Regions from separate parts of the Pedobacter sp. 22163 genome, predicted to be linked through region 1. Evidence: riboswitches for the same ligand, from Rfam matches in the RefSeq annotation. Region 1 holds a riboswitch; the other holds the start of a gene.
The links. A riboswitch is a leader RNA that binds a small molecule or an ion and turns the genes downstream of it on or off. The one in region 1 is predicted to bind S-adenosylmethionine.
Positions count from the first base shown of each region.

Region 1 (4,281 bases):
CTCTTCCTGCAGATGAACTTTGATCCTGATCGGGATTATCCAGCTTTTCCTGTTCGATAAATGGCAATAAATAGGCTACAGCTTTTTTCATTACCCTTGCCGATTTTACCACTTGGGGCAAGAACATTTTTCCGGCACCGAATAAATCACCCACAATGTTCATCCCGTCCATCAATGGTCCTTCGATTACCTGAATCGGGCGTGCATATTTTTGTCTGGCTTCTTCCACATCATCATCCAGGTATTCTACAATTCCCTTTACTAAAGAATGAGATAACCGCTCTTCAACAGAACCTTTTCTCCACTCTTCATCTTTAACCACCTCTTTACCTTTCGATTTAACGGTATCCGCATATTCTACCAAACGCTCTGTAGCATCGTCTCTTCGGTTTAAGAGTACATCCTCTACCCTTTCTAACAATTCGGGTGGAATTTCCTGGTAAACCTCTAACATCCCTGCGTTTACAATTCCCATATCTAAACCAGCCTGAATGGCGTGATAAAGGAATGCGGAGTGCATTGCTTCGCGAACGGTATTATTCCCCCTGAAAGAGAAAGAAATATTAGAAACCCCTCCGCTCACTTTAGCATGAGGTAGGTTTTCTTTGATCCAACGGGTAGCGTTTATAAAATCAACAGCATAATTGTTATGTTCTTCTAATCCGGTTGCAACGGTTAAAATGTTCGGATCGAAAATAATATCCTCTGGCGGGAAACCAATTTCGTGCACCAGAATATCATAACTTCTTTTACAGATTTCTTTCCTGCGCTCGTAATTATCGGCCTGTCCCTGCTCATCAAAAGCCATTACTACTACCGCAGCACCGTATTGCATAATTTTGCGTGCACTTTCGCGGAATTTCTCCTCCCCTTCTTTTAGTGAAATAGAGTTTACAATTCCTTTTCCCTGCAAACATTTTAAGCCATTTTCGATAACCGACCATTTGGATGAATCGACCATGATTGGCAATTTGGCAATATCAGGTTCAGAGGCAATGAGATTTAAAAATTTGGTCATTGCTGCTTCCGAATCCAACATTCCCTCATCCATGTTCACATCAATTATCTGCGCACCGCCTTCAACCTGTTGCAGGGCAACGGCCAGTGCAGCTTCGTAATCGCCACCCAAAATCAGTTTAGAGAATTTGGGAGATCCGGTAATATTTGTTCTTTCACCGATATTTACAAAAATACTTTCTGGGGTGATGGTTACAGGCTCCAACCCGCTTAAACGCATATAAGGTTCGATTACAGGGATTTTGCGCGGCTCGGCTTTTCGCGCATTTTTGGCAATACAGCCAATATGCTCTGGTGTGGTACCACAACAGCCACCCACAATATTCACAAAACCAGATGCAATAAAGTCATCAACCAAATGTGCTGTTTCGTGTGGTTGCTCATCGTAAGCCCCAAACTCGTTTGGCAAACCTGCATTTGGATAGGCCGAAACATAACAGCCAGCTTTTGCAGCAAGCTCCTCAATATGCGGACGCATTTCTTTAGCACCCAAAGCACAGTTAAAACCGATACTTAACGGTTTTGCATGCATTACAGAGTTTAAGAAAGCTTCGGCAGTCTGGCCTGAAAGTGTTCTTCCGGAGGCATCGGTAATGGTACCAGAAATCATGATCTCCAGTTTACGGCCAATTACCTCTTCATATTTTTTAATGGCTACAATAGCCACTTTAGCATTTAAAGTATCGAAAATGGTTTCGATTAATAATACATCAGAACCACCATCTACCAAACCACGCACCTGTTCATAATAAGCTGCTTCAAGCTCATCAAAATAGACTGCCCTAAAACCAGGATCGTTTACATTCGGCGACATGGAAAGGGTACGGTTGGTTGGGCCAATAGCACCGGCCACAAAACATTTACGGTCTGGATTTGCAGCCATGAACTCATTTACGGCTTCCTTTGCCACCCGCGCACCTTCAAAACTCATTTCGTAAGAAAGGTCTTCCATCTGGTAATCGGCCATGGAAATGCGCTGTGTACTGAATGTATTGGTTTCGATAATATCGGCACCAGCGGCCAGGTACTCCAGGTGAATGGTTTTAATAATATCCGGACGTGTGATGTTGAGCAAATCATTATTGCCTTTTACATCACAGGGATGGTTTTTAAATCGCTCCCCTCTAAAATCTTCTTCGGTTAAGGTATATCGTTGAATCATGGTACCCATTGCACCATCAATCACCAAAATACGTTTTTCTAATTCTTCTCTTATGCTCATTCTTGTTGTAAGATTTGAGATATGAGATACGAGATGTCAGATGTCAGATACGAGATATGAGATATGAGACTTCAGATATATGAAATTGGGTAGACGCTATGTCTCAAATCTCAAATCTACGGTCTCAAATCTATGGTCTCAGATCTATAGTCTCAAATCTATAATCTCAAGTCTCTAAAAGGCTTATTTAAAAAGTTGGTACGTGAATCGTAATCCTAAACTTATCTGTTTCTGCTATTTGCAGAATAGAATTTAGCACCTTGTATGGTTACAGGTTGCTAAGACTTCGTTGGGTCTAATCCCTCCGTCTTTCTTAATAAGCATACAAAAATGCAACAAAGCAACATCAATTCCAAAATTTATCGCTTTGCTACCAAATAAAATTACAAAGGCCATGCAATTCTGCACGGCCTTAAGAATATTGTTCTGTTAATGACTATTTTCTGCTTCCGAAAATACGAAGTAAGAAAAGAAAGATATTTAAGAAATCTAAGTATAGGGACAATGCAGCTACAATAGCCATTTTTTTAGATTCAATCTGAAGAACCTGCTCGCCGCTTGCTTCGATCCCTTCGCCAATTCTTTTGATTTTTTGCACATCATAAGCCGTTAATGCCGTAAATATTGCAATACCAATGAATGCCATAAACAAACTGAACTGCTCGCTTTGAACAAACATATTTATTACACTGGCAATCACTAAACCAATTACTCCAACCATTAAAATCGGCCCAAATTTACTTAGATCAATATTAGTTGTATAGCCCATAAATGCCATAATTCCGAATATTCCGGCAGCTCCAGCAAAACAGCTCACTACTGAACCTGAAGTATAAGTTAACAAGATAAAACTTAAACTAACTCCAGTTAATACTGAATAAAGTACAAAAACGCCAATTAACGCTGGTAATGATAATCTACTTAAACCAAATCCCATTAATAAAACCAGGCCGAGCGGTGCAAACATTGCTACATAACCAAAAATTGACATGCTCACTTTACCAGTTGTTGGATTAATATTTAAAAGGTATTGCATTAACTGCTCATTGGTACCAAACAAATAGGCGGCTACTGTTGACAAACTCAATGCCACGAACATCCATAAGAAAACGTTTGCAAAGAATTTTTTAGAAACAGATTTTTCCTGTACAAAAACACTGTTGTCCTGATATTGATAATTTTGTTGTTCCATTTTAAATTTTGTGTATTTAACTATATAAAAATAAATATTTAGTTTAATCTTTTTGTCAGCAATTCTTCAACTTTTTTAAAGAATTGTAGCGGTTTTAATGTGCGCCATGGCAGATTATCAAATGCACCACCAAAGTTAATGTAATAATCGATGTTATTATCGCGAAACTCGGTGATTACGTGTTCCTGAAAATTCACCCCAACAATCCAGCCATCTTCTACTTCCTGAAACCACTCTTCGTAATAACTGTCATCAGAGGCATGAAAATTAAGTATATTTTCACCGATCAGGATAAATTTATTAATGCCTTCATCCATCATCATCTCTAAAATATCGCGTTTCAGCAGCATAATGTCGTTGTTAATGGCATCGTTCCACTCGCCTATAAATTCTATAACGGCATAACTGCGATCATAATCGGCGTATAACACCTTCATGTACAAGGTATTCGAACCAAACTCGTCCCATTGCGGGTGCAGTAAAAAATTATAAATCTGCTTATCGAAGTAAAGTTCTGAATATTCGGTATTGTAAAACGGCGAACGCTCATCTTCTGCCGAAATATAATCATCTCTCCACTGGTAATAAGGCTCAATTTCGTGCATACTTCTTTCTAATTATTGAAGGATTGAATTTTGAATGAGTGACTAGATAAGTGATTGAGTTTTGAAAGAGTGAATGTTAAGATCGTTTCTACATTATATCATCCTATCCTTCAATCATTCTTTCATTCCATCATTCACTAATTCTTTCATTCAATCCTTCTCTCATTTCTTAGTGTCCTGCTTCAACTGCTTTACGTACACTTCCATAACGGGTTAACAACTCAGCTGCTTCATCGTAACCTATA
Region 1 covers NZ_JBQEPM010000004.1:252,762-257,042, reverse strand. Annotated here, with positions in the region: gene metH (methionine synthase) at 1-2,239, opposite strand, end outside; SAM riboswitch class I at 2,458-2,562, opposite strand; gene ACTJKN_RS12235 (Bax inhibitor-1/YccA family protein) at 2,676-3,431, opposite strand; gene ACTJKN_RS12230 (hypothetical protein) at 3,470-4,036, opposite strand; gene murQ (N-acetylmuramic acid 6-phosphate etherase) at 4,206-4,281, opposite strand, start outside.

Region 2 (4,281 bases), on a different contig from region 1:
TTGTTCTCTTTATTTTAACCCTAAAACCCTAAACCTTATGCCTTTCTAAGCGGTATGCTGTAGTTTGATTATTTTTTTATTCCGGCTTTCCTTGATGAAGTTTCCAATTACCTTAGTCAAGGCATCTGTTTCGATTAAAAATCCGTCGTGACCATAATCTGAGTGCAAGGCACTAAATTCTGCTCCTGGGATATGATCAGCCAGGTATTTTTGCTCCGATAAAGGAAACAAGACGTCATTTTCTATCCCGATTACCAAAGTATTTGCCGTAATTAATTTTAGTGCATCGGCAATACTTTTGCGGTTACGGCCCACATTGTGGCTGTCCATTGCTTTGGTTAAATAATAATAACTGTAAGCGTTAAAACGGTTGATCAGTTTTTCTCCCTGATAGTTCTGATAAGAAGACGACCTGAAATTGTCGGTTTTATCGTTTACGCTTTCTACCTGTGTACTGCCGTAAGCGCTGTAGGTTCTATAACTTAAAAGTGCAATGCTACGGGCAGTTTTTAAACCTTTGCTACCACCGTTTGGTTGGTTGGCATAAAAAGTTCTATCGGTAGTAATGGCCAAACGCTGACTTTCGTTAAATGCAATTCCCCATGGAGAATGTGCTGCATTAGTGGCAATCAAGATCAGGTTTTCGATTTTATTCGGCTCAGAAATGCTCCATTCAACAGCTTGTTGCCCGCCTAAAGAACCTCCGATTAATAATTTAATATAATCAATACCTAAATGCGAAGCCAATAACTGGTGTGCCGACACTAAATCGCGGATGGTAAACTGTGGAAACGAAAGATAATAAGGTAAGCCGGTTACGGGATTGGTACTTAATGGGTTTGTACTGCCGTAATGTGAACCTAAAACATTAGCACAAACAATATAATGTTCTTCCGGATTGAACAAAGCATTTTCACCGAACAAACCTTCCCACCATTCAAAAACATCAGCATTGGCAGTAAGTGCATGGCAAACCCAAATCACATTATCTTTATTTGCATTTAATTTGCCATAAGTTTGATAAGCAACTTGCAGGTTACGGATCTTTTTTCCGCTCTCTAATTTGAACTGTTTATTATAACTATATGTTGACGCAAAATTCCCCGAATTGGATTTTACATTGTCGTTTTTACTATTATGCATTTTGTAATGTTGTTGTTGTTAAAAGCCCCTAAGGGGTTTGGGTTTAGGCTTGTAAATTCTCTGCCGGAACTGTGGCATTAATGGTTGCAAATGCCTGTTCGAAATCGGCTTTAATATCATCAATATGCTCAATGCCTACAGAAACCCTCAGCGCATTCGGTTTAACACCGGCAGCTAATTGTTCTGTTTCGCTCAATTGCTGGTGTGTTGTGGCAGAAGGCTGAATGATCAGCGTTTTTGCATCACCCACATTGGCCAGGTGCGATACCAGTTTTAAGTTATCAATTACCTGTGTTGCATTTTCTTTGCTTCCAGCCAATTCGAAAGATAAAACTGCGCCAAAACCATTGCTTAAATACTTTTTAGCCAGGTTGTTATATTTACTGCTGGCTAAGCCAGGGTACTGAACTTCTTTAACTAATGGATGGTTTTCTAACCAGGTGGCTAATGCTAATGCATTATCTACATGGCGTTGAACCCGGAGTGATAAAGTTTCTAATCCTTGTAATAAAAGAAAAGAATTGAAAGGCGATAGGGCAGGTCCCAAATCTCTTAATCCTTCTACTCGGGCACGGATGATAAACTGGATGTTCCCAAATGGTCCGCCGATACCAAAAACATCGCTGAAAACCAAACCATGATAACCTTCTGAAGGCTCAGAGAATTGAGGGAATTTCCCATTGCCCCAGTTGTAATTTCCACCGTCAACGATAACACCGCCAATACTTGTTCCATGACCACCGATCCATTTCGTTGCAGATTCTACAACAATGTTGGCTCCGTGTTCCAATGGTTTAAACAAATACCCGCCTGCGCCAAAAGTATTGTCGACCACTAAAGGCAGATCGTATTTTTTTGCAATTGCGGCAATTTTTTCGAAATCAGGCACACTAAATGCTGGGTTGCCAATGGTTTCTAAAAAGATTGCTTTTGTTTTATCAGTTATTTTGCTTTCAAATTCTTCAGGTACATCTGGATTTGCAAAATCGACATGAATACCTAAGCGTTTAAAAGCTACTTTGAATTGATTATAGGTTCCTCCGTAAATGTGAGATGAAGAAACAATGCTATCACCAGCCTCCAATATGTTATTTAACGCTATAAATTGAGCGGCTTGCCCCGATGCGACTGCCAAAGCAGCTACGCCACCTTCTAAAGCGGCAATACGTTTTTCGAAAACATCGTTGGTTGGATTCATGATCCTGGTGTAGATATTGCCAAACTCTTTTAATGCAAATAAATTAGCCCCATGTTCGGCATTTTTAAATCCATAAGATGTGGTTTGGTAAATAGGAACAGCTCTTGATCCTGTTGTTGGATCTATTTCCTGACCAGCGTGTAGTTGTAAAGTTTCGAATTTATATGATGTTGACATAATTTCTATTTTTTTAGTTGATGTGATTAGATAACAGAATTAGGATAATCCTAAAACCTAGCAGGGCGTATCCCGGTTTTCCGGGACCTTCCAATTTGAAAGAAACAAAAAAGGAAGATTTTTAAATTACTGTATGCAACAGAACATACAAGTAATCGCATGCATATCGCAACAAATAAAAGAAATAGAAGCTTGTTCTACCTTTTTAAGGTCTGCACTGGGTTCGCTAAGCGATTGAAGATTTAATGTTTTCATCAGTTCTAATTTATATCTCCAAATAACACCATGTTATCCGGTCAGGAATTGGCACCTTCTCTTTCTGAGGGTTGCCAGTGGGTCATCGAGCCAGTCTCTCGCCACTTCTTTATAAATCAACCCGTGAAGATTGACTTTTATTTAGCTATTTGCCAAATAATATTCCAAATGTCTGAATTTAATTTTAATCCACAAAATAAAATTTTGAAATTACATTAACTCATTGAAAATGAATTATGTATTTTTATGATGCGATGACAATCTGAAATTTTAATACTGAATTAACGCTTAAAATTCTAAGTTTGTGGTACCTATCTAAATTAATTATGATGAAAAATACAAAATCCCTATGTTTAGGCCTGTTGTTTACTATCGCTTGTTTAAATAATGTAAACGCTCAGTTCGGAGGCTTAAAAGATAAATTATTAAAAGTGGGCACTGCCCAGGGCGCCAAAGCTTTAGGGGTAGACAAGTTTTTAAAACAACCTGCTGCCATTACCACCAATTTTGAAGACGTAAATAGAGAAGGCGAAAAGCTGCCTGATTTTATTAACTCATTAAATTTAAAAGCCCAGCCCTTGTACTTACTGCCTAAAAATCCAGATGGTGGTTTTGTGCTTTGCGAGGGACTTTACGAAATGACCAATAAAAGTTATTGCCTAAAAGCTGGAACTTTCGCCCCTTCAAAGGGTGATGGTTACATGTTTGCACCCGTTTTAGGCCCTAAAGAAGAAATTGTGGTTTCTATACTCAAAAGCGCTGAGAAACATCCTGATGTAGACCAACATGATATTCAGGCTTTACTCTGGACAATCATTGCAAGAACAAAATTTGCCGATTTTAATGGCCAGGTTAAAGTAACTGCCATTAAATTGTTAACACCGAAACAACTTACGCAATTGGAAGGTGGTGCTTTAGGTGTTTTGCCTTTCGATGTAATGGAGAAGGCTAAAGACCAGTTACCATCAGGGGTGAGGGCTGTTTTTGAAGCAGAAAATAATATCCGTCAATTGGTGTCGTCTGGAAATTATACTTATGCCGACATGGAAAAATATGCGATTATAGCGGGTATGGCGCCACCAAGAAGCGATGTGCCAAGCGGCATCTGGACCAAACACCCTGACGGTTATTATGTGCGTTATTTTCCTTCTGGTTATTCGATTACCAAGGTACAGGTTTATGTACCTAAAGAATTATTAGCTGGTGGTACAAAATTAATATATGATGCTGCTGGTGACATTGCCTGCCCGGCTAATACAGGTTCGCAACGTTTAGCACAGACCAATGAGCCATTAGAAGCAAATTATTCGTTGAAGTTGACTACGATTTGCAATCCTAAATAGATTTCAAAACAAATATTCGTCATTGCGAAGAGGAACGACGAAGCAATCTTGAAGCGCACGCTAGTAGCGACCGTTGTAAGATTGCTTCGTCGGCTGAAAAAGCCTTCTCGCAATGACGATTTTTTTTAACCTAAAGCCTGCGCTAGATCAGCGATAATATCATCC
Region 2 covers NZ_JBQEPM010000003.1:562,692-566,972, forward strand. Annotated here, with positions in the region: gene ACTJKN_RS10690 (homoserine O-acetyltransferase family protein) at 46-1,143, opposite strand; gene ACTJKN_RS10695 (O-acetylhomoserine aminocarboxypropyltransferase/cysteine synthase family protein) at 1,187-2,518, opposite strand; SAM riboswitch class I at 2,781-2,891, opposite strand; gene ACTJKN_RS10700 (hypothetical protein) at 3,103-4,116, shown strand; gene ACTJKN_RS10705 (trans-sulfuration enzyme family protein) at 4,242-4,281, opposite strand, start outside.
Region 2: another riboswitch for S-adenosylmethionine. It lies ahead of ACTJKN_RS10695 (O-acetylhomoserine aminocarboxypropyltransferase/cysteine synthase family protein); the one in region 1 lies ahead of metH (methionine synthase).